One region of the Burkholderia sp. AU33423 genome, then DNA from elsewhere that is predicted to be linked to it. Evidence: predicted binding sites of a transcription regulator. Region 1 holds the regulator's gene; each other region holds the start of a gene.
The links. The regulator FliA, encoded in region 1, starts transcription of late flagellar genes. The targets are predictions, from matches to a motif close to CTAAAGTTTNNNNNNNNNNNGCCGNTA.

Region 1 (10,100 bases):
CCCCCTTTTTTATTCGACGGCCGTGCGCGGCACGACGGGTCCGACCGGCGGGCCACCGCGCGCGGGCACAGCGCCTACGATGTAATACCGGCACCCGTGCCGGCACGACATCGAGGAGACAGCGCCATGACCCCGCGCATACAACGCATCACGCCGTTTCTGTGGTTCGACCGCGACGCCGAGGCGGCCGCCGGTTTCTACGTATCGGTGTTCGACAACGCGCGCATCGTGCACGTCGCGCGCTACGGCAAGGCCGGCGCGCACGCGTCCGGCAGCGCGGAGGGCGCGGTGATGACCGTCGCGTTCGAGCTCGACGGGCAGGCATTCGTCGCGCTGAACGGCGGCCCCGTGTTCCAGATCACGCCGGCCGTGTCGTTCGTCGTCAACTGCCGGGACCAGGACGAAATCGACCACTACTGGGCGCGCCTGTCGGAAGGCGGCGACGAGCGTGCGCAACAGTGCGGCTGGCTGCGCGACCGCTTCGGCGTGTCGTGGCAGGTCGTGCCGGCGCAGATGAGCGAGCTGATGACGGGCGATCCGGCGCGTGCGGAGCGCGTGATGGCGCAGGTGATGACGATGAAGAAGCTCGATCTCGACGCGCTGCAGCGCGCGGCGGCCGGCTAGGAGGCGGGTAGCCCGTTGTAGGCGTGAACCGGCGAACCGGCGCCAGGGGCCGCGCAAACCCGTGAGCGGCCGGAACGGGCGCTAGGCCGGTGGCCGGCCGTCGCGCATCAGGCTCGTGTGGTCGAGGACGCGGTGGCCGGGCCCGTACGCGGTGCTTTCGATCCGGACGGCATCGGCTGGCGCGACCGGGCGCCCGGCGGCATCGACCGACATCGATTCCATCTCGACGACCGGCACGCACCAGGCCGCGCGGGCGCGTTCCACCGGCTCGCCACGCGTGTCGACGCAGCGCAAGGTGAAGCTCGCGGGGAAATCCTGCGCGCGCAGGGTTTGCGTCGATCCGTTCCACGCATGGTGCAGGGCGATCGTGCCGGGGTGCGGCGCGTCAGGCGCCTGCGCGCCGGGCGGCAGGGCCGGCGTGCCCGCGCAGCCGGCGGTCAGCGCGCAGGCAAGCGACAGCAACGGAGCGAGCGGATGACGGAGCATGGTGCGGTTCGAGCGGAATCGGCAAGTCATGGCGAAGCGTAGCGCGCTTTGCATGCCCGCGTAATGCCGGCCGGGTAATCGAATGCGGTACACGGGCTGCCGATTATCAATTGCAACCGATTTCATTCGGATGTAATCAAATGCTGGATTATCGGGGGCTGTCGTTTCTGTCAGGTCTTCAAGATTATTAAAATGACGCGGCATGCAAGCCGATGGCACGGCATTCCGCTGTTGCAGCCATACCCGCGCCGTGCCGGCGCCGTACGGGCGGGCGAGGTGGCCCGGTACGCCCTGGCCAGTACGTGAAAAGAGATGGAGTCCCGCGAAATTCAAACATATAATGCCGGCGTTGTTTCCGGGGTCGTCTATATAAAACAGGAGGGTAATAAAATGAATTTTTCCGAAGCCGTTCGTTCCGCACTCAATAAATACGCGACATTCGAAGGCCGTGCGCGTCGTGCCGAATACTGGTATTTCGCGCTGCTGACCTGTGCGCTGTCGATCGCCGCGCAGATCATCGGCGCGGCCGGCCGCGACGCCGGCCTGATCACGCTGCTGCTGCTCGTCGTGATCGGCCTGGTTTCGCTGGCGCTGATCATTCCGAGCATCGCGGTCAGCGTGCGCCGGCTGCACGATACGGGCCGCTCGGGCTGGTTCCTGCTGCTCGCGCTGATCCCGATCGTCGGCGCCATCCTGCTGCTCGTGTGGATGTGCTCGCGCGGCACCGAAGGTCCGAACCGCTTCGGCGCGGACCCGATCGTGGCGGCCTGACCGACACCTGCCCCGACGCGCGACGCCGCCGCGTCGGGGCCCGATTTCGCGTCGCATCCGCGGCAACGCTTCACTGCCTCACCGTTTCCTCGCCTTTTCCCCGCTTCACGTCGTCGTCGTCGCTTCGTCCGGAGCCGACACCTTGCGATCGCAACGATCGGCACGTTTTTCCGCCGCGCCGCACACCGTTCCGTCTCCCGTCCAGCCCCGTTCGCGCCGGCTCTCCCGATTCCCCGAAATACCCCCCTTTCCCGGCTTTGCTCGACCGATCGGCGTTTGACGCCTCCATGAATAATCGGTGTCACTGGAAAGCGGCATTCCGCCGTACCCGACTGGAGGCCCCGTGGCAGACGAGAGCGATCTCGACAAGACCGAAGCCGCCACTCCCAGGCGCCGCGAGAAGGCGCGCGAGGAGGGGCAGGTCGCGCGTTCGCGCGAGCTGGCTTCGTTCGCGCTGCTCGCGGCCGGGTTCTACGGCGCGTGGCTGCTTGCGGGCCCGTCGGGCGGGCATCTGCAGGCGATGCTGCGCGGCGCGTTCACGTTCGATCGCGCGACCGCGTTCGACACGAACCGGATGCTGTCGGCGGCCGGCAGCGCGAGCCTCGAAGGCTTCGCCGCGCTGCTGCCGATCCTCGCGCTCACCGGCGTCGCCGCGCTGCTCGCGCCGATGGCGCTCGGCGGCTGGCTGATCTCGTCGAAGACGTTCGAGCTGAAGTTCGACCGCCTGAACCCGATCTCGGGCCTCGGCCGGATCTTCTCGATCCAGGGGCCGATCCAGCTCGGGATGTCGTTCGCGAAGACGCTGGTCGTCGGCGGCATCGGCGGCATCGCGATCTGGCGCAGCAAGGACGAGCTGCTCGCCCTCGCGACGCAGCCGCTCGGCGTGGCGCTGCCCGATGCGCTGCACCTGATCGCCGTGTGCTGCGGCACGACGGTCGCCGGGATGCTGGTGGTGGCCGCACTCGATGTGCCTTACCAAATCTGGCAGTACGACAAGAAGTTGCGCATGACGAAGGAAGAAGTGAAGCGCGAGCATCGCGAGAACGAAGGCGATCCGCACGTGAAGGGGCGGATTCGCCAGCAGCAGCGCGCGATCGCGCGCCGCCGGATGATGGCGGCCGTGCCGAAGGCCGACGTGGTCGTGACGAACCCGACGCACTTCGCCGTCGCGCTGCAATACACGGACGGCGAGATGCGCGCGCCGAAGGTGGTCGCGAAGGGCGTGAACCTCGTCGCCGCGCGCATCCGCGAACTCGCGGCGGAACACAACGTGCCGCTGCTCGAAGCGCCGCCGCTCGCGCGTGCGCTGTATCACAACGTCGAACTCGAACGCGAGATTCCCGGCTCGCTGTACTCGGCCGTCGCCGAAGTGCTCGCGTGGGTCTACCAGCTCAAGCGCTTCCGTTCGGAAGGCGGCGCGTTCCCGGCGATGCCGGTCGATCTGGAGGTGCCGGCCGAACTCGACAAGGGGACGTCGGTCGCCGCCGACGACGAACGTGAAGAAGCCGAGGACACCCTCGGCAAGCAAGGGACCGCAGCATGAGCACCCCGACCACCGGCCTGTTCGCGAAGCGCCCGAACCCGTTCGCGGGCACGAACCTGCGCGCGCTCGCGGGCCCGATCCTCATCTGCATGATCCTGGGGATGATGATCCTGCCGCTGCCGCCGATGCTGCTGGATCTGCTGTTCACGTTCAACATCGCGCTGTCCGTGATGGTGCTGCTCGTCAGCATGTACACGATGAAGCCGCTCGACTTCGCGGCGTTCCCGAGCGTGCTGCTGTTCTCGACGCTGTTGCGCCTGTCGCTGAACGTCGCATCGACGCGCGTCGTGCTGCTCGAAGGCCACACGGGCCCGGACGCGGCCGGCCAGGTGATCGAGGCGTTCGGCCACTTCCTGGTCGGCGGCAACTTCGCGGTCGGCATCGTCGTGTTCGTGATCCTGATGATCATCAACTTCATGGTGATCACGAAGGGCGCGGGGCGGATCGCCGAAGTGTCCGCGCGCTTCACGCTCGACGCGATGCCCGGCAAGCAGATGGCGATCGACGCCGACCTGAACGCGGGCCTCATCAACGAAGAGCAGGCGCGCAAGCGCCGCCTGGCCGTGTCGCAGGAAGCCGAGTTCTACGGGTCGATGGACGGCGCGTCGAAGTTCGTGCGCGGCGATGCGATCGCCGGCCTGATCATCATGGCGATCAACGTGATCGGCGGGCTGATCGTCGGGATGGTCCAGCACGACATGACGTTCGCGGCCGCCGGCACCAACTACACGCTGCTGACGATCGGCGACGGCCTCGTCGCGCAGATCCCGTCGCTCGTGATCTCGACCGCGGCCGGCGTGATCGTGTCGCGCGTCGCGACCGACGAGGACATCGGCACGCAGATCACCGGCCAGCTGTTCACGAACCCGCGCGTGCTGAACATCACCGGCGCGATCATCGTGCTGATGGGCCTGATCCCGGGCATGCCGCACTTCGCGTTCCTCGCACTCGGCGGCGGCGCGATCTGGCTGGCCCGCACGCAGACCAAGCGCGCGGCGGCCCGCAAGGCGGCCGGCGACCTGACCGACATCGCGCCGCCCGCAGCGCTGCCGTCGGACAGCCACGAGGCGACCTGGGACGACGTGCAACTGATCGACCCGCTCGGGCTGGAAGTCGGCTACCGCCTGATCCCGCTCGTCGACAAGAACAGCGACGGCGAACTCCTCAAGCGCATCAAGAGCATCCGCAAGAAATTCGCGCAGGAAATCGGCTTCCTGCCGCCGGTCATCCATATCCGCGACAACCTCGAGCTGCGACCGAACGCGTACCGGATCGCGCTGAAGGGCGTCGAGATCGGCGTCGGCGAAGTGTTCCCGGGCCAGTGGCTCGCGATCAACCCCGGCCAGGTGACTGCCGCGCTGCCCGGCGCCGTCACGCAGGATCCCGCGTTCGGGCTGCCGGCCGTGTGGATCGACGTCGCGATGCGCGAACAGGCGCAGGTGTACGGCTACACGGTGGTCGACGCGAGCACGGTCGTCGCGACGCACCTGAACCATCTGGTCGTCCAGCACGCGGCCGAGCTGCTCGGCCGCCAGGAAGTGCAGTCGCTCGTCGAGCGCACCGGCAAGGATGCGCCGTCGCTCGTCGAGGACCTCGTGCCGAAGACGATCTCGCTCACCACGCTGCAGAAAGTGCTGCAGAACCTGCTCGAGGAAGGCGTGCCGATCCGCGACATGCGCACGATCCTCGAAGCGGTGTCCGAACACGCGGGCCGCGGCGATGCGTTCGAGATCACGGCCGCGGTGCGGCTGTCGCTCGGCCGCGCGATCACGCAGCAGTGGTATCCGGGCGCCGGCGAGATGCAGGTGATGGGTCTCGACTCGAATCTCGAGCGCGTGCTGTCGCAGGCGCTCGCCACCGGCGCGAACCCGGGCCTCGAACCCGGCCTCGCGCACAACCTTCTGACCGGCACGCAACAGGCGATGCTGCGTCAACAGAATCTCGGGCTGCCGCCCGTGCTGCTGGTGCAGCACGCGCTGCGCGCGATGCTCGCGCGTTTCCTGCGCCGCAGCCTGCCGCAATTGAAAGTGCTGTCGTATGCCGAAGTGCCGGACACACGCACGATCAAAGTCGTTAACGTCATCGGGGGTTCCGCTTGAACATTCGCAAATTCACCGGCGCAACGAGCCGCGACGCACTTCGTCTGGTGCGCGAGGCGCTCGGCGCCGACGCGGTCGTGCTGTCGAACCGCACGCTCGATGACGGCAGCGTGGAAATCGTCGCCCTGGCAGATTCGGACCTGGCCGCCGTGACGCCGCCGGCCGCGGCGCGTCCGCGCATCGCCGCGTCGCGCACGCCGGAATCCGTGCCGGCTGCCGCCGTGCCGGGCATCGTGTCGCGCCCGGGTGCGGCGCTGGCCCGCCCGACGGTCAATCCGTACGCAGCAGGCGAAGGCGGGCTGCCGGACGTGTTCTCGTCGGTGTTCGGTGCAAGCGCCGACGCGGACGAGGCGACGGCGCAACCTTCGGCATTCGATGAGGACGCGCCGGCTGCGGCAGCGCCGTCTTCCGCCGCTCCCACGCCGGCCGCGGCCTCCGAGCCCGCGCCGTGGCTCGTCGAGCACGCGAAGCGCCTGACGCAGCAGCGCGACGCGCTGATGGCGCGTGCGCAGGCGACGCCCGCCGCGCCGCAAGCGAGCGCGCCTGCCCCGCAGGCCGCCGCGAGCGCGACGCCGCCCAACTGGGCACGCGACATCGTGCGCGACGCCGAACGCCGGATGCCGGCCGCCGCCACCCGCGCGCCCGACACGAACACGAGCGCGATGCATGCCGCGATGGCGGCCGAGCGCACGCGCCTGTCCGCCGACGCGGCCACCGCGGTGGCCGATGCCGTGAAGTCGCGCATCGAGCGGATCGTCAACGATACGGTGATGCAGGAGCTCGGCGAACTGCGCGGGATGATGGCAGAGCAGTTCGACAGCCTGATGTGGCACGACCGCCAGCGTCGCAGCGCCGTGCACGGCGCGCTGACGAAGCACCTGTTCGCGGCCGGTTTCTCCGCGCAGCTCGTGCGGATGCTGGTCGACAACATGCCGGCCGGCGACGGCGCGCAGACCCTCGAACAGGCCGCCGAATGGGCGCGGTCGGTGCTCGCGTCGAACCTGCCGGTGCTCGACAGCGAAGATGCGCTGATGGAGCGCGGCGGCGTGTTCGCGCTGATGGGGCCGACGGGCGTCGGCAAGACGACCACCACCGCGAAGCTGGCCGCACGCTGCGTGATGCGCTTCGGCGCGAGCAAGGTCGCGCTGCTGACCACCGACAGCTACCGGATCGGCGGCCACGAGCAGCTGCGCATCTTCGGCAAGATCCTCGGCGTGCCCGTGCACGCGGTGAAGGATGCGGGCGACCTCGCGCTCGCGCTGTCCGAGCTGCGCAACAAGCACATCGTGCTGATCGACACGATCGGCATGAGCCAGCGCGACCGCGCGGTATCCGACCAGATCGCGATGCTGCACGGGGCGAATGCGCCGGTGCAGCGCCTGCTGCTGCTCAACGCGACCAGCCACGGCGACACGCTCAACGAAGTCGTGCAGGCGTACCGCAGCGCGGGCGAGCACCCGGACCTGGCCGGCTGCATCCTCACGAAGCTCGACGAGGCGACCCACCTCGGCGGCGTGCTCGACACGGTGATCCGCTACAAGCTGCCGATCCATTACGTGTCGACCGGCCAGAAAGTGCCGGAGAACCTGTACGTCGCGTCGACCAAATTCCTGCTGAAGAGCGCGTTCTGTGTACCGCGCGACGGCTCGCCCTTCGTGCCGCAAGACGAGGACATGCCGACGCTGCTTTCCGCACTGACCGCACGTTCCACCGCCGAGCTGCACGAGGTGCGATTTGGATAAACAAATCATCGACCAGGCCGAAGGGCTGCGGCGCCTGCTGGCCGGGCGCGCGTCACGCATCGTCGCGGTGGCGGGCGGGCCGGCGGGTGTCGGCTGCACGTCCACCGTCGTGAACCTGGCGGCGGCGCTCGCGTCGCTCGGCAAGGATGTGCTCGTCGTCGACGAGCGTGCCGACGTGCATTCGGCCAGCGCGACGCTGGCGGGCGCGTGGCTGCGCGACGGCGAGCGCGCGCGGGTCGCGGCCGGCTTCGGCCTGTGCGCCGCGGCGCGGCTCGCGCGCACCGGCTACACCGACGCGCAGCTGAGCGATTTCATCGACGGGCCGGCCGACATCGTCCTCGTCGACGCGCAGCTCGGCGCCGACGGTTCGTTCTCGGCGCTCGCACGCGAAGCGCACGACGTGCTGGTCGTCACGCGGGTCGCCGCGCAGGCGATCACCGAGGCGTATGCGTGCATGAAGCGGCTGCATTTTGCGCACGCGTTCGCGCAGTTCCGCGTGCTGACCAATCACGTCGGCAGCCACGCGGACGCGAAGACGGCGTTCGACAACCTCGCGGGCGTCGCGAGCCGCTACCTGACGGTGTCGATCGCCGACGCGGGCTGCGTGAGCGCCGATCCGCTCGTCGAGCATGCGCGCGAACTGACGCGTGCCGCGGTCGACGCGTTCCCGTCGTCGGCCGCCGCGCGCGATTACCGGCAGATTGCCGCCGACCTGCTGTACTGGCCGATGCGCCCGCGTCCGGGTGCGGGCCGCGCCGTGCACGCGGGCGGCAAGCCGTCGTATGAGGCGGGGGCGGCCCACGCCGCATGAGCGCCACCGGAAGGAGAGAGCCATGATGTACAACGCTCAAGGAAAGATGTCCCAGGCCGACGTGCTCGCGCAATATGCGCCGCTCGTGCGACGCCTCGGGCTGCAGCTCGTCGCGAAGATGCCGGCGAGCGTCGACCTCGACGACCTGATCCAGGCCGGCATGATCGGCCTGATGGACGCGGCCGGCCGCTACAAGGAGGACCAGGGCGCGCAGTTCGAGACCTACGCGACGCAGCGTATCCGCGGCGCGATGCTCGACGAGCTGCGCAGCAACGACTGGCTGCCGCGCAGCCTGCGCAAGACGTCGCGCGAGGTCGAGCACGCGGTGCACCAGGTCGAGCAGCATCTTGGCCGCTCGGCGAGCGAGACCGAGATCGCGCAGCACCTGAACATGCCGCTCGACGAATACCAGGGGATGCTGCAGGACCTGCACGGCAGCCAGCTGATCTATTACGAGGATTTCGACCGCGCGGCCGACGACGAACCGTTCCTCGACCGCTACCGCGTCGATCACACCGATCCGCTGTCGGCGCTGCTCGACGAGCACCTGCGCGAAGCGCTCGTCGAGGCGATCGAGCGGCTGCCGGAGCGCGAGAAGCTGCTGATGTCGCTGTACTACGAACGGGGTCTGAATCTGCGCGAGATCGGCGCGGTGCTCGAAGTGAGCGAATCGCGCGTGTGCCAGCTGCACAGCCAGGCGGTCGCGCGCCTGCGCGCACGGCTGCGCGAACAGGCGTGGGTCGGCGCGGAGTCCTGACCCTTTCCTGACGGCCGCGCGCGCCGGCGCCGCGCGCTGGTGCCGGGTGCGCGCCGTATGTGTGCATGCTTGCGCATTCCGCGCGCCGATTTGCTACAATCCTCTCCGCTTTCCGAGGAGCGTTGCGACGGACCTCCTGTGTCCGCCAGGCTCGGAAGGCTTCACCAAGCAGTCGTGCGGCACAACCGCGTCGGCCCCGCTTCCTGAACGGCGCTCACGTCACCAATCTAGAAACTTTTTAGAAAGGAGGGCGTGATGAACGCCATTATCGATTCCAAAGCTACCAACGATTACGTCGTCGCCGACATGGCGCTGGCCGGCTGGGGCCGCAAGGAACTGAACATCGCCGAGACCGAAATGCCGGGCCTCGTGCAGATCCGTGACGAATACAAGGCACAGCAACCGCTGAAGGGCGCGCGCATTGCCGGTTCGCTGCACATGACGATCCAGACGGGCGTGCTGATCGAGACGCTGAAGGCGCTCGGCGCGGACGTCCGCTGGGCCTCGTGCAACATCTTCTCGACGCAGGACCACGCCGCTGCCGCGATCGTCGAAGCCGGCACGCCGGTGTTCGCGTTCAAGGGCGAATCGCTCGACGAATACTGGGAGTTCTCGCACCGCATCTTCGAATGGCCGAACGGTGAATTCGCGAACATGATCCTGGACGACGGCGGCGACGCAACGCTGCTGCTGATCCTCGGCGCGAAGGCCGAGAAGGACCGTTCGGTGATCGCTAAGCCGACCAACGAGGAAGAAGTCGCGCTGTACAAGTCGATCGCGCAGCACCTCGACGCGGACCCGACCTGGTACTCGACGCGCCTCGCGCACATCAAGGGCGTGACCGAAGAAACCACGACCGGCGTGCACCGCCTGTACCAGATGGAAAAGGACGGCCGCCTGCCGTTCCCGGCGTTCAACGTGAACGATTCGGTCACGAAGTCGAAGTTCGACAACCTGTACGGCTGCCGTGAATCGCTGGTCGACGGCATCAAGCGTGCGACCGACGTGATGATCGCGGGCAAGGTCGCGGTCGTCGCGGGCTACGGCGACGTGGGCAAGGGCTGCGCGCAATCGCTGCGCGGCCTGGGCGCGACCGTGTGGGTCACCGAAATCGACCCGATCTGCGCACTGCAGGCGGCGATGGAAGGCTACCGCGTCGTGACGATGGAATACGCGGCCGACAAGGCCGACATCTTCGTGACGGCGACCGGCAACTACCACGTGATCAACCACGATCACATGAAGGCGATGCGCCACAACGCAATCG
Region 2 (10,100 bases), on a different contig from region 1:
CGGCTGTTCGTGATCGCGCCGTTGGTCATCGACAGCAGGCCGTCGTTCTTGGCGTTGGCGTTGGTCAGGTAACGGATGCTGGCGTCGGCGACGCCCCAGAGCGTGACCGAGCTTTGTGCGGCCGCGTACTGGCTGGCAAATGCGAGCGCGGCGCCCCCTGCGATGGCTGCGAGTCGGGTGGTCTGCTTCATGAGCTTTCCTTTTTGTAGGTGTCTCCATTCATGGCCGGCCGCGTGCGCAGCCGGGTGGCGATCGCTCACGTTCTTGGCGCGCGCGATGTGGGCTGAATCATATGACGACTGCAATCGCTGAAAGAAATTGAAATGCGCGGCAATCGCGCGATTGTCGTCCGGGAACAACGGTTCGCGCGGCGGGCCCGCCCGCGCGGCGCGGCAAGGTTCGGCGATGGTGCGACGCGGTCACGCCGATCGTGGCGAAATGGTCGGCGCGATCGGTGCAGCGGGTTACGGGTTACGGGTTACGGGTTGCGGGTTGCGGGTTGCGGGTTGCGGGTTGCGGGTTGCGGGTTGCGGGTTGCGGGTTGCGGGTTGCGGGTTGCGGGTTGCGGGTTGCGGGTTGCGGGTTGCGGGTTGCGGGTTGCGGGTTGCCGTCAGGCCGTTTGCGTCGCCCCGTCGCTGCCGTCGCCCGCATCGTCGTTACTGCCCTCGCCGCCCGCACCGCCGTTCCCCGCGCGGCGCCACGCACGCCGCACGATTTCCGCGAACGCGGCGACGAGCAGCAGCACGGCGCCCCACAGCGCGACCTCCGGCACGAGCCGCGTGACGAGGCCGCCGACCACCGCCCCGGCCAGGAAGCAGAAGCTGATCGTCGCGAGCAGCGCCGAGTCGTGCAGCGCACCCGCGTCGTAGCGCGGGATCAGCCCGACGAACAGCTTCTGCGCGGCGCGCCGCAGGTTGCCGGTGGTCATCACCGACGTGTACGACAGCGCCTCGAGATGGGTGAACGACAGCGTCTGCAGCGTCGCGACGAACGAGATGCCCGGAATCAGCCACGCACTCGACACGCCGACGAGGCCGCTCGCGGCGACGCCGAGAAAGGCGATCTCGACGAGCAGGCTCGCGAACGCCGTGTGCTTCATCCAGCCGCGCTGCGCGGCAAGCCCGAGCAGGTGCGCGACGAACACCGCGATCGTGAAGCCGACGAGCGGCGGCACGTGATGCAGCGCGGCGGCCCACTCGCCGGCCGACAGGTTGATGCCGAGCAGCGCGACGTTGCCGGTCATCGTGTTCGCGAACACGTGGCCGTGGCCGACATACGTGTACGCGTCGAGGTAGCCGCCGGACAGCGTCAGCAATGCGGCGACAGTGAGATTGCGGCTGGCGCCGTCGAGATCCATCGAGCCTCCCGTGAAGATTCGCGCCAGTATGGCGCACGGGCGGTCAAAGTGCGCCGCTCACTGCCCGATGCCCGTCAGGCCGATCAGCGCGCCGCCCGCGAGCAGCCACAGCGGATGGATGCGCGTGCGCCACGCGAGCACCGCGCACGCGGCCGTGATGCCCCACTGGATCGCGGTGCGGTTCGACGCCTCGGAGATCAGCACCGCGCTCGCCGCGACGAGCCCGGCGGTGACCGGCATCATCCCCTGCTGCACGTAGCGGCGCCACGGCCGGTCGCGAAAGCGCTCCCACGCATGCAACGCGAGCACGGTGACGATCGACGACGGCCCGAACTTCGCGAGCGACGCGACCAGCAGCCCGCTCCAGCCGGCCACGTGCCAGCCGACCAGCGACACGATCATCATGTTCGGCCCGGGCGCGGCCTGGGCCAGCGCGAACAGCGCGGTGAACTCGTGCGCGCTCATCCAGTGATGGACGTCGACGACCTGCCGCTGCATCTCCGGCAGGATCGTGTTGCCGCCGCCGAACGCGAGCAGCGACAACTGGCTGAAGATCGTCGCGATGGCGATCAGCGTGTCGTTCATGGCCGGTCTCCTCGCTGCGTGTCGCGCGCCGCGGCCGGCGCCGGCTGCGGCGTGCCCGCGTCGCGGCGCCGCGACGCGAGCCAGATGCTGACCGGCGTCAGCACGAGCATCGCGGTCAGCAGCGGAATGCGCAGCACCGCGATCGCGACGAACGCGAGCACCGCGATGCCGGCCGCCACACGCGCATGCCTCAGCGGCTTCAAGACCTTCACGGCCATCGCGACGAGCAGCCCGGCTGCCGCCGCGGCGAGCCCCGCGAACAGGTGCTGCACGCGCGGATCGTTCTGCGTCTTCGCGTACAGCACGCCGAGCGCGACGACGACGAGCGTCGGGCCCGCGATCAGCCCGAGAATGCCGGCGAACGCGCCGGCGACGCCGCGAAAGCGCATGCCGACGGCCACCGACAGGTTGATCACGTTGCCGCCCGGCAGGAACTGGCACAGCCCGAGCAGATCGGTGAATTCGTCGGCGGAGAGCCACTTGCGCTCTTCGACGATGGTGCGCCGCGCGAACGGCAGCGCGCCGCCGAACGACATGAGGCCAAGCGACAGGAAACCGGTGAACAGCTCGGCGAGGCCGACGCTGCGGGGTGACGCGGCCGGCGGCGGGGCGGCCGGCGGAGAAGCGGATTGCATGGGGTTCCTTATCAAACGGTGACCCGAGGTTACCGCCGTTCGGAATACCGGCAAAACGATTTTATCGGCGCGCCCTTGTGATCTAGAATCACAAGCATGGCACGCGATCTCCCGCCCTTTTCCGCGCTTCGGGCCTTTGAAGCCGCGGCACGACATGAAAGCTTCAGCGCCGCCGGCGACGAGCTGCATGTGACTCACGGTGCCATCAGCCGGCAGATCGCCGGGTTCGAGGCCTGGCTCGGCAAGCCGGTGTTCCACCGCTACGGCAAGCGCGTGAAGCTCACCGACGAAGGCCGCCGCTACCTGGACACCGTGCGCGCGGCGTTCGACAGCATCGCGCTCGCGACCGAGCAGCTGCGCAACACGGGCGCGGCACGCGTGCTGCGCATCAATGCGCTGCCGACCTTCGCGATGAAATGGCTGCTGCCGCGCCTGTCGCGGTTCCAGCGCGACGTGCCGAACGTCGAGCTGAAGCTGTCGACGTCGAACGCGCCGCTCGACACGCTCGACGGTTTCGACGTCGCGATCCGCCGCGGCCCCGGCCACTGGCCGAACTGCACGAGCGGCCACTTCCTCGACGAAAGCGTGATTCCCGCCTGCAGCCCCGCGCTGCTCAAGCGCGTGCCGATCGCGCGCGCGGACGATCTCGCGCGCCATGTGCTGCTGCATTCGGATACGCGGCCGGAAGGCTGGCGCGACTGGTTCGCGGCGGCCGGCGTGGCGATGAAGGGGCGCAAGCGACAGTCGTTCGACCACTTCTACCTGGCACTGCAGGCGGCCGTCGACGGCCTGGGCGTCGCGCTCGGCCCGTTGCCGCTGATCGACGACGAACTCGCGAGCGGCCGGCTGGTGATGCCGCTGGAGGGGCCGCGCATCGCGACGCGCAGCTACTGGTGGATCGCGCCGCGCGCGCCGGCGGACGATCCGCTCGTCGCGCAGTTCTGCGCTTGGCTGCAGACGCAGTCGAACGTCGGCGCGTAGCGCCTCGACGTTCGACGCAAAAGACGACGCGGGCGGCAGGACGACGCGGGCGGCAGGACGCCGCCCGCCGGAAGCTCAGACCACCGGGCCCGGTTCCTTTTCCTTGCGCAGGATCGCGTACAGGATGATCGCGCCGAACGTCGCGGTGCCGATCCCGCCGAGCCCGAAGCCGCCGATCTTCAGCGAGAAGTCGCCGGCGCCGAGCACCAGCGTGACGGCCGCGACGATCAGGTTGCGGTTGTCGGAGAAGTCGACCTTGTTGACGACCCAGATCCGCGCGCCCGTCACCGCGATCAGCCCGAACACGACGATCGACACGCCGCCGAGCACCGGGCCCGGAATCGTCTGGATCACCGCGCCGAACTTCGGCGAGAAGCCGAGCACGATCGCGATCACCGCGGCGACCGCGAACACGAGCGTCGAGTAGATCCGCGTGACGGCCATCACGCCGATGTTCTCCGCGTAGGTCGTCACGCCCGTGCCGCCGACGCTGCCCGACACGATCGTCGCGAGCCCGTCGCCGATGAACGCGCGGCCCACGTAGCGATCGAGGCTGGTACCGGTCATCGCGCTGACGGCCTTGATGTGGCCGAGGTTTTCCGCGACCAGGATCACCGCGATCGGTGCGAGCATCAGCATCGCGTGCGGATCGAACACCGGCGCGCGGAAGCTCGGCACCCCGAACCAGGCCGCCTGCCCGACGATCGAGAAATCGATCGGCTTGCCGAGCCCCATTCCGTTGGTCGCGACCGCGTAGATCGCGTAGGCAATCACCAGCCCGACCAGGATCAGCAGGCGCTGCACCATGCCGCGCGAGAACACCGCGACGCCGCCGACGCACAGCACCGTGACCAGCGCCATCACCGATTCGAAGGTCGACCCGGACACGCCCTTGACCGCGATCGGCGCGAGGTTCAGCCCGATCACCGCGACCACCGCGCCGGTCACGACGGGCGGCATCAGCGTCTCGATCCAGCGCGTGCCGATCGCCTGCACCAGCAGGCCGAGCGCGACGTACACCACGCCGCACGCGACGATCCCGCCGAGCGCGACCGGGATGTTCGGGTTCGGGCCGCTGCCGCCGTAGCCGGTCACCGCGATCACCAGGCCGATGAACGCGAAGCTCGAGCCGAGGTAGCTCGGCACGCGGCCGCCGACCAGCACGAAGAACAGCAGCGTGCCGATGCCCGACATGAAGATGCACAGGTTCGGGTCGAAGCCCATCAGCAGCGGCGCGAGCACGGTCGAGCCGAACATCGCGACGACGTGCTGCACGCCCATCGCGACCATCTGCGGCCACGCGAGGCGCTCGTCGGGGCCGACCACGCGCGAGGCCGCGCCGGTCGATTGCACCCGCCAGCGCGGGAAGTAGGAATCGGACATGGGGGAAAAGGGCTCCTGTCAGTCGCCGGCTGCGGAGGATGCGCCGGTCTGGAATCTGGCGCGAGTTTACGGAGCGGAAATGGGGCTGGCAAGCAGGCTGAGAAGGGGGCTGAAAAGCGGGCCGCCGAGCGGGGCCAGCGTGCACGATGCGCGGCTTGCCGCATGTGCGAAACGGGGCACGATGGTGCGCCCCGGTGAAGCGCCCGCCCGCGCGGGGACAGGCGCGGGCGGCGTCCGACGCCGGCCGCGACGCAAGCGGGCGCTCACATCGCGGCCGGCGCGGCTGACATCAGGGGTTGATGTACTGGAACAGCGACAGGTTCTGCAACTGCGCGTACGCCTTCTGCGAGCCCGTCAGCGCGTTCTGCATCTGCAGGAACTGGCTGATCGTCGTCACCATGTTGGTGCTCGTCAGGTCGGACAGGTTGCTGGTGACCTGCAGCGACGCGGTCTGGTTGACGGCCTGCATCGCCTTGACTTCCTGCTCGCGGCCACCGACCGATGCCTGAATCGTCGTGACGTTGCGCATCGTGTTGCCAAGCTTGGTCGAGCCGGTCATCAGCGCGTTCTTCAGCGCCGCGCCCGCCACAGCGTTGCCCGTCACGGGCGTCTTCAGCGCCGCGATCATCGCGTCGAGCGTCGAGAACACGTCCGAGCCGCCGCTCGCCTGCGGCGCCGGCTCAACAGCAAACTTGTCGCCGGCGGCCGGCGTGCCCGACACCGCCACCGTCATTCCGCTGCCGAGCGAGATCGCCGCGCCCGACGAATAGGCCTGCGCCGGCGTGGTGGTTGACGGGCTGACCGAGTTGTCGGTCACGGTGTAGGTCGGCGCGGCGGCCGTGCCGCCAAAGGTGATCAAGAACTGATGGCCGTTCGTCGCGATCGACGGGTTCGTCACCGTGACCGCGCCGATCGTGCCGGTGCCCGTGTTGCCCGCGCCGGCCGACGGCACCGGCGAGCTGCCGATCGCCGGCACCGACATGAAGACGGCCGCGCCCGTGTCACCCTGCGACACGGTGCTCGAATCGGCGATCTGCACCTGCCGCGTGCCGGTGTCGCCGACATAGGCGACGCTGCCGCTCGCCGTCGTCGAAAACGGCGCCGCCGAATTCTTCGTGCCGGCGAACAGGTAGTTGCCCGCGCCGTCGTTGGTGTTCGCGAGCGTCATCAACTGGTCGCGGTAACCCTGCAGCTGCGTGGCGAGCGCCGAGCGGTCGCTGTCGGACATCGAACCGTCGCCGGCGCGCACGAGCAGCGACTGCGTGTTCGTCAGCACGGTGCTCACGTTCTGCAGCGTCTGGTCCTCGGCCTGCAGTGACGCGAGCGCCGCGTTCTGGTTGGTCGCGTACTGCGACAGCGTCGCCGACGTCATCGACAGCTGCACGGCCTGCGCCGCGCCGGCCGGATTGTCCGCCGCCGTCTGCAGGCTCACACCGCTCGAGATCTGCTGATACAGCTGCGCAAGCTGGGTCTGCTGATCGTTCATTTGTGAAACGTTCAGCTGGAAGAACTGGGCGCTGGAAATCCGCATCGCTTCTATCCTTCGAATCCGGTCAATTGAACAGGCCGAGCACGGTCTGGAACAGCGTCGCCGCCGTCTGGATCACCTTCGCGTTCGCCTGGTAGAACTGCTGGTACTGCATCAGGTTGGCCGCTTCCTCGTTCGTGTTCACGCCCGACACCGACTGCTGCGCCTGGGTGATCTGGCCGACCAGCCCTGTCTGCGCGGCGCTCGACGATTTCAGCTGGGTCGTCGTGTTGCCGATGCCGTTCACGTAGCTCGCATACGCGCCCGTGAGCGTCATCGTGCCGTTGCCGAACGCCTTCGCGTTGACCAGCTTCGACAGCGCGAGCGCGTTGGAGCCATCGCTGGTGCCGCCCGCATACGGCCCGATCGTGAACGAGTCGCCGGTCGCCGGTGCGCCGGACAGCGTGACGCTCACGCCGTTGAGCGCGCCCGCGGCCGTTCCCGACATCGTCATCGTCGCACCGGCCGCCGGATCGTACGGGACAGTGTCCGTCGGGGTTTTGATCGTGACCGACGTCGGCGGCGTGGTGCCGATCGTCACCGTGGTGCCGACCGGGAAACCCGTCAGCGTCTTCGCCGTCGCGTCGTAGGTCAGCTTGGTCGTCGGCACTTGGTAGCCCGCGGTGACGCCGCCCAGCGTGATCTTGCCCGTGCCGGTGTTGGTGCTCGCCGCCGACGTGACGGCCGGCGATGCTGCCGCGATCGCCAACGCGCTCGACGTGGCGAGCCCGAAGCCGTTCAGCGCGCCGCGCGTCGGCAGCACGGTGAACTTGTCACCCGGCTGCATCTGCGTGCTGGTCGCGGTCGAGAAATTCAGCCCGCCGAGCGAAACCGGCATCGGCCCCGCCTTCTGGTCGACCACCGCGCCGCTCGCGCGGTCGGTCAGCGTGTAGTTCGCGCCGTCGAACGACAGCGTGTAGTCGCTCGTCGTCGGCTGCGACGCGTTCGCGAACGACACGGACAGCGACGCGTTGCCGGTATTGCCCTGGTTCGCGTACACGGTCGGCGACGGCGTCGAGAACAGGTTGCCGCCCTTGTTGCCCGACAGGTCGATGCCAAGCGCGTTCTGCGCGTTGACCTGCGCGGCGAAGCTGGTCGCGATCGCGCCGAGCTGGGCCTGTGCGGGGTCGAGCGTCTGGCTGCGGAACGCGAGCAGGCCGCCGAGCGTGCCGCCCGACAGCGACGAATCGGGCAACGCCTGGTTCGGCCCCTGCGGCTTCGCGCCGGCGATCCCCTGCGACACGACGGTCAGTTCGCTCGGATCCGACGGCGACGTGACGGCCGCAAGCTGGTAGCTCTTGTCGGCGACGACGAGCGGTTGGCCACCCGACATGAACACGCTGTAACCGCTGTCGTTGCGCACGACCTGGATACCGGCCAGGCCCGACAGGTTCGACACCGCGAGGTCGCGCTGGTCCAGCAGCTGGTTCGGCGGCTGCCCCTGGCTGCTCGCCGCCGCGATCTGCTGGTTCAGCTGCGCGATCTGCGTGGTGTACGTGTTGATCTGCGACACGGTGCTGGTGAGCTGCGTGTTCACGCTCTGGCGCAGCGCGTCGTACTGCTGGCCGGCCGCGTTGAGCTGGTTGGCCAGCGTCTGCGCGTTGCTGATCGCGGTCTGCCGCACCGACGGGTCGGACGCGTTGTTCGCGACGTTCTGCAGCCCGGTGAAGTAGCTCGTGATCCCGGTCGAGATCCCCGCCGTCGGGCTGCCGATGTAGTTGTTCAGCTGCGCGACGAGCGTGTACCACGTCGACAGCGCGCCGCCCTGCGTCTGCGCGGTGTTCAGCTGGTCGCTCAGGTACTGGCTGTACTGCCGCTGCACGGTGACGGTGTTCACGCCTTGCGGCATGTAACCGCTGCCCGAGTATTGGCTGCTCGCTTCCGCATACACGGGCCGCTGGACCGAATAGCCGGGCGTCGCCGCGTTGCTGATGTTGTTGCTGGTCGTCGTGAGGCCCCAGAGCGCGGCATTCAGGCCGCTGACGCCGAGGTTCATGAGTGTGTTGGACATGCGCGATCCTGATGAGCCGGCCGCGCGTCGCGGCCGCCGGGTTGCGTGACTCCCGGTATAACGGCCGCCGATCGAAAAAATTGAGGGAAAAAATGCACGCGCGACGCGCACGTGCGCGTCGCCGGTTCAGGCGTGCGGCCGAGGGTGCCGCAAACGTCGTGCGGGCCGCCCCGGGCGGGCCGGCCGCCGCTTGCGCGTCAGGCCCGCGCGAGCGAGCGGCGCTTCATCTCGAGCTGCGTGATCAGCCGCTGCAGCGTGTTCTCGGCGCTGCCCGGCAGCGACATGTAGCGGAAGCCGAGCTGGTAGCGCCGCGACCCGTTCGGCATCTGCGTCGAACGCTGCGACACGAGCTGCAGGTCGAGCGACAGCTTGCCGTGGCCGGTCAGCGTGAGCTCGACGTCGGGCAGCAGCGTGCCGACCTCGAGCGCCTCGACGCGTTCGTCGGCCGTGCGCAGCCCCACGCCGCCGAGCGACAGGTTATGCACCTCGAACACGAAGCTTTCGCCGTCCGGCAGCTTGCCGCGGCACAGGAACGGATCGACGATCGGCGCATCGACGCGGAAATATTCGCGGCGCTGGATGCACATCAGCACGTCGGGGAAATCGGCGACGAACGCGGGCAGCCCCTCGTAGCGCGTCTCGCGCGGCGTGCCCGTGGAGAATTCGACGCGCACGCCCTCCGGCGCGGCCGCGAACGTGCAGTGCGACGCGCCGAGGATGCCGGCGTTCTGCTCCGACAGCGCACCCCAGTCGAACGTAAACGTCCGCGCGCCGACATCCACCTCGAGCAGGCGCGTGACGAGCTGGCCGCCCGGGTACTGGACGGTCAGGAAATCGCCGCGATTGACGAGGTTGCGCAGCTGCACGCCGATTTCCAGTGGATTGCGGCGGGCATAGTCGGGCCCGGAGTGGCCTGCATCCAGGCTGGGGTCCGTCGACGTTTCGATATTCATGGCTAGCCGGTCATTCTTGTCATGGGCGCCCGGGCAACCGGTGCGCAATAAAACCGGGCCAGAACGGGGCCCGGTCGCAGGTCTCTCACACTTAGCGGCAGTGCTGACCGAAAGTTTAGATCGAATTGGGGATTTTTTTCGCGCAAACGTTGAAACCGCGCGCGGCGGGCGGCCGGGCGCGGTCCAGAGGGGTGCAACAGGCAGTCGCCGACGGGGCCGTCAGCCGATCTGCTGCATGATCGAGATCAGCTTTTTCGCGTAATTCGGGTCGGTCGCGTAGCCGGCCTTCTGCATCCCGTGCGCGAAGCCTTCGACGCTGCGGCTCGCGCTCAGCACGCCCGAGTAGCGCGGATTGTTCTTCAGCAGGTTCGCGTAATCGGTCATCGCGTGCTCGTACGAATCGTACGCGCGGAATTTCGCGACCACGCGGCGCGGCGTGCCGTTCACGTATTCCGTGGTCAGCGCCGACACCGTGCGGCCGGTCCAGCCCTTGGTCGCCTTGATGCCGAACACGTTGTAGCTCGTCGAGCCGTCGGTCGCGCGGATCTCGCGCTTGCCCCAGCCCGATTCGAGCGCGGCCTGGCCGACGATGAAGCGCGCCGGGATGCCGGTCGACGCGCTGGCCGCCTGCGCGGGGCCCGCGAGCCGGTCGACGAACGCGTCGGCG
Region 3 (10,100 bases), on a different contig from region 1:
CGGCCAGCTCGGCCCGCGCGGGCGTCCAGCGCGCATCGGGCCGATCGCCGAGCAGATCGGCCGTATCGTGCGGCAGCGACGCCCCTTGCCGCGCGCCTGCCGGCAACGCCTGTGCGGGGTCCCGAGCCGGCGCGCCGCCCTGGGCCGGCGTGCCCGGCGGCGCGGTTGCGCGCGCGGTCGCGGCCAATGGCGGACGCGGCTCGAGCAGCTCGTCGAGCAGGTCGGTCGAGCCGTGCCGTGCGGCATCCGGATCGGCCGGTGCGAGCGCGGCCGCGAGGCGCGCCTGCGGCTCGCGCATCAGCGCCGCGAGCGGACGCTGGCCGGCCAGCCACTGCGCGAGATGAGATTCGTAGAAAAGGCCGCTTTCGCTCACGGCCTGCGCGAGCGCCGCGCGCAGCGCCGCGACGGGCAACGTCGCCGCGGCTTCGCGTGTTGCCGCAGCCGACGACGCAGCAGTTGAAGCGGGCGTGGACGGCGCTGCCGGATCGGCAGCGGCTGGCGCGCGGGCCGGCGCAGCCGTGTCGGTCAACAGCACGGCGGGGTCAGCCAGCAGCGGCGCGCGCCCGGCGATGGCCGGCGTCGCGTCCCCGCCGGCGCGCGAGATCGCGTCGAGCACGCGCCCGACATCGGACAGTGCAGTCTGGGTGGAAGCAGGCGGTGCGGCAGGCGGAGTGCCGGCCGACGGCGTGGACGACGCGCCGGTGCCCGGCGTGCCGACCTGCGAGGTCACGCCGCCGCCGGCGGGCGCCGACACGGTGCCGGTCAGCAAGCTGTCGAGGCGGCTCGCCAGCAGCGCGGCCGCAACGGAGTCGATACCGGTCATGATCGGAGCCTGCTTATCTCAGCCACATCGTTGCGAATCCGGGAACGGCATGCCGGTGCCGTCCGCGGGAACTGCGCGCCTGCCGCAACGGGCTCGTGCGCCCCCGCGCCCGTTTCCCCGGAAACGGGCCCTACCCGCGCGCGCGGTAGAGATCGGTCAATACCTGGGTCGAGCGCCGCGCCTCGAACAGCGCGGACAGCCGCGCGAGGTCCGGGCTCGCGAGATCGCGAATCGCGGCGTCGTCGGCCAGGATGCGGCGGATCAGGTCGAGCTTGCGGCCGAGATCCGATTCGTCGAGCACGACGCCCGGATCGGCTTCCTTCAGCCCGTCGACCAGTTGCATGAATTCGGCCTGCAACTCCGGCAACGCGCTCCAGTCGGCGCTGCGGGCAGCGCCCAGCATCCGGCCCGACACGGCGGCGAGCGCCTCGTAACGTTCGAAGTATTCGGCCTTGCGATTCATCTCGATGCTTCCACTGCCTGTTGCGCGGCCATCCGCGCGACTTCCGGGGCGATCCCCGTCCATGCTTCCTCGAGCGTCGCGAGCAGCCTGTCGACCTCGACCAGCATCGCGTCGCTCGCCTGCGCATTGGCTTCGAGCAGACGCCGGCCGATATACGCATACAGCGCGTCCAGCCGCTCCGCGATCTCGCCGCCCGCATCGAGGTTCAGCGACGCCTTCAGCCCGCTGTCGACGATCCGGATCGCCTTGCTGATCGCTTCGCCGCGCGCGGATACATTGCCTTGCTGCAAATGCATGCGCGCCAGCGCAACCGCCTGCCGCGCGCCCTGGTACAGCATCGCGATCAACCGGTGCGGGGAAGCGCCCATCACCCCGGTCTCGACGCCGACACGCGCGTATGCACTGGCTCCAGCGTGTCCTGGGGAAAACATGCGCTTCTCCTTGTTGTGCCTTGGCTATACGGGAACCGCCGCCGTGCATCGCACGACGCGGCCTTCACCGGAGTTATCGGAAGGGATTGGGAAAGCTTTAGGCAAGCGGCGCGTGCCGCCTGGCGCAGCCAGGCCGGCCCGCAGCCCAGGCCGGATGGCCGTCCACGGATCGCTTTCCCTGAATAGCCGCCGTGTCAAACCGCCATCTGCATGATGTCGTTGTAAGCGCTCACCAGCTTGTTGCGGACCTGGAGCCCGAACTGGAAGCCGATGTTGGCTTTCTGCATGTCGACCATCACGTCGTTCAGCGACACGTTCGGCGCGCCGACCTCGAACGCCTGCGCCTCGCCGAGCGCGTGCTGCTGGTCGCCGCTGATCTTGTCGAGCGACGCCTTCATCGCGCTGGCGAACGTGCTGGCCGTCGCCGCGCCCGAGCCGGCCAGTGCCGCCGCCGGGCTCGCGACGCCGCCTGACGCCTGCGCGGCCATCGACTGCATCTGTTGCACCACCGAACCGATTCCGCTGACGTTCGCAGTCATGCTGTCCCCAAAACTGAGAGAGAGACCCGGACGCACCGGGAGATCCGCCGGTGCCGCACCACGCGCACCATGCCGGATTCCGAAAAAGGATAGCAGCGCGCCGCGCGTCAAAGCCGAGAAAGTACGGGGGAAACCCCGCTCTTTTCGGTCGATCGGAGTCGGGCCCGGGTCACGATAATCGCATCGTGTCATTGTCCGCCCGCTCGTCCGAGCGAGCTCAGTCGTCCCGCTCCGGAGAAACTCGACGCATGGATTCGCAGGCCAACTCGCTGATCAACCCAGACGCCCGCGGGGGCCTCGCCAGCCCGGCGCCCGGCGCCGCCGCGGCCGCCGCGTTGCCGGGCGCGGGTGGCGCAGGCGCGGACTTCGGGCTTGGCGGCTTCGCGGAACGCATCCCCGGCATCTCGCGGATGAAGGGCAACCCGAAGCTGCCGTTCCTGATCGCCGTCGCATTCGCGGTCGCCGTCATCACCGCGCTCGTGCTGTGGAGCCGCGCGCCCGACTACCGCGTGCTGTACAGCAACCTGTCGGATCGCGACGGCGGCGCGATCATTGCCGCGCTCCAGCAGGCAAACGTTCCCTACAAGTTCGCCGATGCCGGCGGCGCGATCCTCGTGCCGTCGAGCCAGGTGCATGAAACGCGCCTGAAGCTCGCCGCGATGGGGCTGCCGAAGGGCGGCTCGGTCGGCTTCGAGCTGATGGACAACCAGAAATTCGGCATCAGCCAGTTCGCCGAGCAGATCAACTACCAGCGCGCGCTCGAAGGCGAGCTGCAGCGCACCATCGAATCGATCAACGCCGTGCGCGGCGCGCGCGTGCATCTCGCGATCCCGAAGCCGTCGGTGTTCGTGCGCGACAAGGAAGCCCCGAGCGCGTCGGTGTTCGTCGACCTCTACCCGGGCCGTGTGCTCGACGAGGGGCAGGTTCAGGCAATCACGCGGATGGTGTCGTCCGGCGTGCCCGACATGCCCGCGAAGAACGTGACGATCGTCGACCAGGACGGCAACCTGCTGACCCAGACCGCGTCGGCATCCGGCCTCGACGCGAGCCAGCTCAAGTACGTGCAGCAGGTCGAGCACAACACGCAGAAGCGCATCGACGCGATCCTCGCGCCGATCTTCGGCGCCGGCAACGCGCGCTCGCAGGTCAGCGCGGATCTCGATTTCTCGAAGATCGAGCAGACGTCGGAAAGCTACGGCCCGAACGGCAATCCGCAGCAATCCGCGATCCGCAGCCAGCAGACCAGCAGCGCGACCGAGCTGGCGCAGGGCGGCGCGTCGGGCGTGCCGGGCGCGCTGTCGAACACGCCGCCGCAGCCGGCCTCCGCGCCGATCGTCGCCGGCAACGGCCAGAACGCGCCGCAGACGACGCCGGTCAGCGACCGCAAGGACCAGACGACCAACTACGAGCTCGACAAGACGATCCGCCACACCGAACAGCCGATGGGCAGCGTGAAGCGGCTGTCGGTCGCGGTCGTCGTCAACTACCAGCCGGTCGCCGACGCGAAGGGCCACGTGACGATGCAGCCGCTGCCGCCCGCGAAGCTCGCGCAGGTCGAACAGCTCGTGAAGGATGCGATGGGCTACGACGAGAAGCGCGGCGACTCGGTGAACGTCGTGAACAGCGCGTTCTCCACCGCGAGCGACCCGTACGCCGACCTGCCGTGGTGGCGCCAGCCGGACATGATCGCGATGGCGAAGGAAGCGGCGAAGTGGCTCGGCATCGCGGCGGCCGCGGCGGCGCTCTACTTCATGTTCGTGCGCCCGGCGATGCGCCGCGCATTCCCGCCGCCCGAACCGGCCGCGCCGGCGCTCGCCGCACCGGACGATCCGGTCGCGCTCGACGGCCTGCCGGCGCCGGAGAAGGCGGAGGAACCCGACTCGCTGCTGCTCGGGTTCGAGAGCGAGAAGAACCGTTACGAACGCAACCTCGACTACGCGCGCACGATCGCCCGCCAGGATCCGAAGATCGTCGCCACCGTCGTGAAGAACTGGGTGTCCGATGAACGCTGAAGGCTTGACCAAGAGCGCGCTCCTGCTGATGTCGATCGGCGAGGAAGAGGCCGCGCAGGTATTCAAGTTCCTCGCGCCGCGCGAGGTCCAGAAGATCGGCGCCGCGATGGCCGCGCTGAAGAACGTCACGCGCGAGCAGGTCGAGGACGTGCTGCACGAATTCGCGAAGGAAGCGGAGCAGCACACCGCGCTGTCGCTCGATTCGAGCGACTACATCCGCTCGGTGCTGACCAAGGCGCTCGGCGAGGACAAGGCCGGCGTGCTGATCGACCGCATCCTGCAGGGCAGCGACACGAGCGGCATCGAGGGCCTGAAGTGGATGGACTCGGCCGCCGTGGCCGAACTGATCAAGAACGAGCATCCGCAGATCATCGCGACGATCCTCGTGCACCTCGACCGCGACCAGGCGTCGGAAATCGCGTCGTGCTTCACCGAGCGGCTGCGTAACGACGTGATCCTGCGGATCGCGACGCTCGACGGCATCCAGCCGGCCGCGCTGCGCGAGCTCGACGACGTGCTGACGGGCCTGCTGTCCGGCAGCGACAACCTGAAGCGCAGCCCGATGGGCGGCATCCGCACCGCGGCCGAAATCCTGAACTTCATGACGAGCGTGCATGAGGAAGGCGTGCTCGAAAGCGTGCGCCAGTACGACGCCGAACTCGCGCAGAAGATCATCGACCAGATGTTCGTGTTCGAGAACCTGCTCGACCTCGAGGATCGCGCGATCCAGATGGTGCTCAAGGAAGTCGAGTCGGAAACGCTGATCATCGCGCTGAAGGGCGCGCCGCCGGCACTGCGCCAGAAGTTCCTCGCGAACATGTCGCAGCGCGCGGCCGAACTGCTCGCCGAGGATCTCGACGCGCGCGGCCCGGTACGCGTGTCCGACGTCGAGACGCAGCAGCGCCGCATCCTGCAGATCGTGCGCAACCTGGCCGAAAGCGGCGCGATCGCGATCGGCGGCAAGGCGGAAGACGCGTATGTCTGATTCGGCGAGCGATCGCGCGGGCACCCTCACCGCCTACCAGCGGTGGGAGATGGCGTCGTTCGACCCGCCGCCGCCCCCGCCGCCGCCCGACGACGCGGCAGCGGCCGCCGCCGCGCTCGCCGAGGATCTGCAGCGCGTGCGCGACGCCGCGCACGCCGAAGGCCATGCGGCCGGCCACGTCGAGGGCCAGGCGCTCGGCTACCAGGCCGGTTTCGAGCAGGGCCGCGAACAGGGTTTCGAAGCCGGCCAGGCCGACGCGCGTGAACAGGCCGCGCAGCTCGCGGCGCTCGCCGCGTCGTTCCGCGAGGCCGTGTCGACCGTCGAGCACGATCTGGCCGCCGATATCGCGCAGCTCGCGCTCGACATCGCGCAGCAGGTGGTCCGCCAGCACGTGAAGCACGACCCGGCCGCGCTGGTTGCCGCCGTGCGCGACGTGCTCGCGGCCGAACCCGCGCTGTCCGGCGCGCCGCATCTCGCGGTGAATCCGGCCGACCTGCCCGTCGTCGAAGCCTATCTGCAGGACGATCTCGATACGCTCGGCTGGAACGTGCGCACCGATGCGTCGATCGAGCGCGGCGGCTGCCGCGCGCACGCCGCGACCGGCGAGGTCGACGCGACGCTGCCCACGCGCTGGCAGCGCGTCGCCGCCGCGATCGGCAAGGTGAGCACGTGGTGACGCGGCCGCCCGAGGCGCTCGCGCACGACGGCATGACGCCGCTCGAGCGCGAACTCGCGCTCGCGTCGTTCGGCCCGGACGCGCACAACGCCGCGCTGGACACCGCTCAAGACGCCACCCAGCCCCTCACCACTGCGGCGGCCGAGGCGGCCGAGGCCGCCGGCGCCACGCCGCGCGCCCCGCACAACCCGCATCTCGCGCACTGGCGCACCCACCTGAACGGGCTCGCCGCGCGCAGCCGGCGCGCGCTGCCGCTGCGGCCGTGCGGGCGCCTGACGCGCGCGGCCGGCCTCGTGCTGGAAGCGATCGGGCTGCGCCTGTCGGTCGGCGCGGAATGCACGATCGAACTGCCGCCCGGCAGCACGCTGCCGCACGCGGAAGCGGAAGTCGTCGGCTTCGCCGGCGATCGCCTGTTCCTGATGCCGACCACCGACGTCGCGGGCGTGCTGCCCGGCGCGCGCGTCTGGCCGCGCGAAAGCGCGCCCGTCGCCGATCCGCTCGCGGGCGCGAAGCGGCTGCCGGTCGGCTGGGAAATGCTCGGGCGCGTCGTCGACGCGTCGGGCCGCCCGCTCGACGGCCTCGGCCCGCTCGCGTCGAAGGTCGACGCGCCGCTGTCGGCGCCGTCGATCAACCCGCTCGAGCGCGAACCGATCCACCACGTGCTCGACGTCGGCGTGCGCGCGATCAACGCGCTGCTCACCGTCGGCCGCGGGCAGCGGATGGGCCTGTTCGCGGGCTCCGGCGTCGGCAAGTCGGTGCTGCTCGGCACGATGGCGCGCTATACGAGCGCGGAAGTGATCGTGATCGGGCTGATCGGCGAACGCGGCCGCGAAGTGAAGGAATTCATCGAACAGATCCTCGGCGAGGACGGGCTCGCGCGCTCGGTCGTCGTCGCGGCGCCGGCCGACGTGTCGCCGCTGCTGCGGATGCAGGGCGCGGCCTACGCGACGTCGCTCGCCGAGTATTTCCGCGACCAGGGCAAGCACGTGCTGCTGCTGATGGATTCGCTCACGCGCTACGCGATGGCGCAGCGCGAGATCGCGCTGGCGATCGGCGAGCCGCCCGCGACGAAGGGCTACCCGCCGTCGGTGTTCGCGAAGCTGCCCGCGCTCGTCGAGCGCACCGGCAACGGGCCGGAAGGCGGCGGCTCGATCACCGCGTTCTACACGGTGCTGACCGAAGGCGACGACCAGCAGGACCCGATCGCCGATTCGGCGCGTGCGATCCTCGACGGCCACGTCGTGCTGTCACGCGCGCTCGCCGAGGCCGGCCACTATCCGGCGATCGACATCGAGGCGTCGATCAGCCGCGCGATGACCGCGCTGATCGACGAAACGCACCTCGACCACGTCCGGCAGTTCAAGCAGATGCTGTCGCGCTACCAGCGCAATCGCGACCTGATCGCGGTCGGCGCGTACGCGCCCGGCCGCGACGCGCAGCTCGACCGCGCGATCGCGCTCTATCCGCGCATCGAGGCGTTCCTGCAGCAGGGCTTTCGCGAATGCGCGCCGTTCGCGTCGAGCCTCGCCGGGCTCGATGCACTGTTCGACGCTTACGGAGGCTGATCCAGATGGCACACGGCTTTCCCCTTCAGTTGCTGCTCGACCGCGCGCAGGAGGATCTCGATTCCGCCACGAAGCAGCTCGGCACCGCGCAGCGCGACCGCACCGCGGCCGCCGAGCAGCTCGACGCGCTGCTGCGCTACCGCGACGAATACCACGCGCGCTTCTCGCAATCCGCGCAGCACGGGATGCCGGCCGGCAACTGGCGCAATTTCCAGGCGTTCATCGATACGCTCGACGCCGCGATCGCGCAGCAGCGCAGCGTGCTGGCCGCGGCCGAAATCCGTATCGACGAAGCCCGCCCGAACTGGCAAAACAAGAAACGCACCGTCGGCTCGTTCGAAATCCTGCAGGCGCGCGGCGTCGCGCAGGAAGCGAAGCGTGACGCCCGGCGCGAACAGCGCGACGCCGACGAACACGCCGCGAAGATCCTGCGCATGCGGGCCGACGCGGCCCGTTCGTCGTAACCGACCACCGCCTTCGAACGAGAGAACCGACATGCCTCCCCTGCCCCTGCTCGGCGCGCTGCTCGACACCGCCGGCACCGCACTCAAGGCCGCCCGCGGCTCGGGTTCGTCCAGCGCCGCCGGCAACGATGCCGCGACCACGACGACCGCCGTGCCGTTCGCGCAGACGCTGAAGCAAAGCGTCGCCACGCGTCGCGATACGTCGAATTCCGGCGTGCCGGATGCGTCGACGCAACAGGCTTCGTCGAAGCCGGCCGCCGGCACGAAGCCGTCCGCCACCGAAGACGACGACACGACCGACGATACGACCACGACTGCCGCCATCAACCCCGACGCGGCCGCGCTCGCGGCGGCTGCGGCCGTGCAGGCGCAACTGCAGGCGCGCACGGACAACGCGATGCCGGCCGATGCGGCTGCCGCCGCGGCCGCTGCGCAAAAGACGGCCGTGTCCGGCCAACCCGATGCCACGGCCACGCTGGCGGATCACGCGGCCAAGGACGCGGCGGCGGCCACCCAGGCCGCACCGGCAACGAGCCGCGATGTGCTGCAGGAAGCGCTCGCCAAGCTGACGGGCGGCTCGGGCGCGATCGCGATGCCCGCGGCCGGCACGACGGCGTCCGCACCCGCCGCGACCGCGGCGACCGGCACCGCCGCGCCGCTGACACCGAAGGTGCCGACCTTCGACCGCACGCTCGCCGACGCGAAGGGTGCGCTCGCCACCCAGCAAACGCCGGTACAAGCCACCGCGCAGGCGCTGCAGGCCAACGCGAACGCGCAGTCGGGCGAGCAGCACGCGCTCGCGGCAGCCAGCGACGCGGCGGACCCGGCCGCCAGCGCGACGCTCGCGGCCGGCGCCACGGCTGCGGCCGCGGCCCAGGCGAACCTGCAGCTGTCGCCGGCCGCGGGGGCGATCGCCGCCGCGAACGCGCACGTGCTCGCACCGCACATCAGCACGCCGGACTGGACGGACGCGCTGAGCCAGAAGGTCGTGTTCCTGTCGAATGCGCACCAGCAGAGCGCCGAACTGACGCTCAATCCGGCCGATCTCGGGCCGCTGCAGGTCGTGCTGCGCGTCGCGGACAACAACGCGCACGCGCTGTTCGTGTCGCAGCACGCGCAGGTGCGCGAAGCGGTCGAAGCCGCGCTGCCGAAGCTGCGCGAGGCCATGGAAGCGGGCGGGCTCGGACTCGGCAGCGCGACCGTCAGCGACGGCGGCTTCGCCTCGCAGCAGCAGAACCCGCAACAATCCTTCGCCGGCGGCCAGCCGTCGCGGCGCGGGAGCGGCGGATCGTCAGCCGGCGATGCACCGGTCGGCGTTGCGCAATCCGCACCGGCCGCCGCGAGCGTGAGCCGCGCCGGCCTCGTCGATACATTTGCCTGAGCATGGCCGCCGCCGTGCGCGCGCCGCTCAGCGGCCGTGCACCGCCGCGGCTGCCTCGCCGCGCGGCGCCGCGCCCTTGCGCGTGGCGACGATGAAATCCGCCGCGCGTTCGCCGATCATCACCGACGGCGCATTCGTATTCCCGCCGACCAGCGTCGGCATCACCGACGCATCCACCACGCGCAACCCTTCGACGCCGCGCACGCGCAGTTGCGGATCGACGACCGCGCGCGCGTCCGAGCCCATCCGGCAGGTGCCGACCGGGTGGTAGATCGTGTCGGCATGCTCGACGATCGTCTTGCGCAGTTCCGCTTCGCTCTGGTCGGCCCGCGTGTACAGCTCGCGCCCGCCCTGCGACGCGAGCGGCGCCTGCGACAGGATCTTGCGCATCGCCTGCGTGCCGCGCACGAGCAGGTCGAGATCGCGCGAATCGCTGAAGAAGCGCGGGTCGATCAGCGGCGCGTCGCGTGCATCGCCGCTCGCGAGCGCCACCGTGCCGCGGCTGAACGGCCGCAGCGCGCACACGTGCAGCGAATAGCCGAAACCCCAGTGCATCTTGCGGTTGTGGTCGTCCACGAGTGCCGTGCAGAAATGCAGTTGCAGGTCGGGACGTTCGAGCGACGGATCGCTCTTGATGAAGCCGCCGGCCTCCGCGACGTTGCTCGTCATCATCCCGGTGCGGCTCGAGAAATAGCGCGCGAGCGCGGGCGTCATCTTCGCGATCCCGCGCAGGCACACGCCGACCAGTTCCGATGAATTCA

Region 2: a site for FliA is predicted at 8,539-8,565, ahead of flgK (flagellar hook-associated protein FlgK). Genes of this name have one in related genera too.
Region 3: a site for FliA is predicted at 1,792-1,818, ahead of fliS (flagellar export chaperone FliS). Genes of this name have one in related genera too.

Annotation. Positions count from the first base shown of each region.
Region 1 is NZ_NKFH01000002.1:235,037-245,136, forward strand. It holds gene CFB50_RS01140 (VOC family protein) at 127-624, shown strand; gene CFB50_RS38470 (hypothetical protein) at 706-1,443, opposite strand; gene CFB50_RS01150 (DUF805 domain-containing protein) at 1,501-1,881, shown strand; gene flhB (flagellar biosynthesis protein FlhB) at 2,225-3,424, shown strand; gene flhA (flagellar biosynthesis protein FlhA) at 3,421-5,523, shown strand; gene flhF (flagellar biosynthesis protein FlhF) at 5,520-7,265, shown strand; gene CFB50_RS01170 (nucleotide-binding protein) at 7,258-8,076, shown strand; gene CFB50_RS01175 (RNA polymerase sigma factor FliA) at 8,099-8,833, shown strand; S-adenosyl-L-homocysteine riboswitch at 8,942-9,056, shown strand; gene ahcY (adenosylhomocysteinase) at 9,089-10,100, shown strand, end outside.
Region 2 is NZ_NKFH01000005.1:898,868-908,967, forward strand. It holds gene CFB50_RS16705 (porin) at 1-191, opposite strand, end outside; gene CFB50_RS16715 (YoaK family protein) at 611-1,357, opposite strand; gene CFB50_RS16720 (chromate transporter) at 1,415-1,942, opposite strand; gene CFB50_RS16725 (chromate transporter) at 1,939-2,577, opposite strand; gene CFB50_RS16730 (transcriptional regulator GcvA) at 2,674-3,558, shown strand; gene CFB50_RS16735 (solute carrier family 23 protein) at 3,634-4,941, opposite strand; gene flgL (flagellar hook-associated protein FlgL) at 5,231-6,472, opposite strand; gene flgK (flagellar hook-associated protein FlgK) at 6,495-8,480, opposite strand; gene CFB50_RS16750 (flagellar brake protein) at 8,678-9,433, opposite strand; gene flgJ (flagellar assembly peptidoglycan hydrolase FlgJ) at 9,653-10,100, opposite strand, start outside.
Region 3 is NZ_NKFH01000005.1:955,824-965,923, forward strand. It holds gene fliK (flagellar hook-length control protein FliK) at 1-823, opposite strand, end outside; gene CFB50_RS16990 (flagellar protein FliT) at 954-1,286, opposite strand; gene fliS (flagellar export chaperone FliS) at 1,283-1,717, opposite strand; gene fliE (flagellar hook-basal body complex protein FliE) at 1,912-2,256, opposite strand; gene fliF (flagellar basal-body MS-ring/collar protein FliF) at 2,505-4,268, shown strand; gene fliG (flagellar motor switch protein FliG) at 4,258-5,253, shown strand; gene fliH (flagellar assembly protein FliH) at 5,246-5,929, shown strand; gene fliI (flagellar protein export ATPase FliI) at 5,962-7,494, shown strand; gene fliJ (flagellar export protein FliJ) at 7,500-7,958, shown strand; gene CFB50_RS17035 (flagellar hook-length control protein FliK) at 7,990-9,339, shown strand; gene CFB50_RS17040 (GMC family oxidoreductase) at 9,367-10,100, opposite strand, start outside.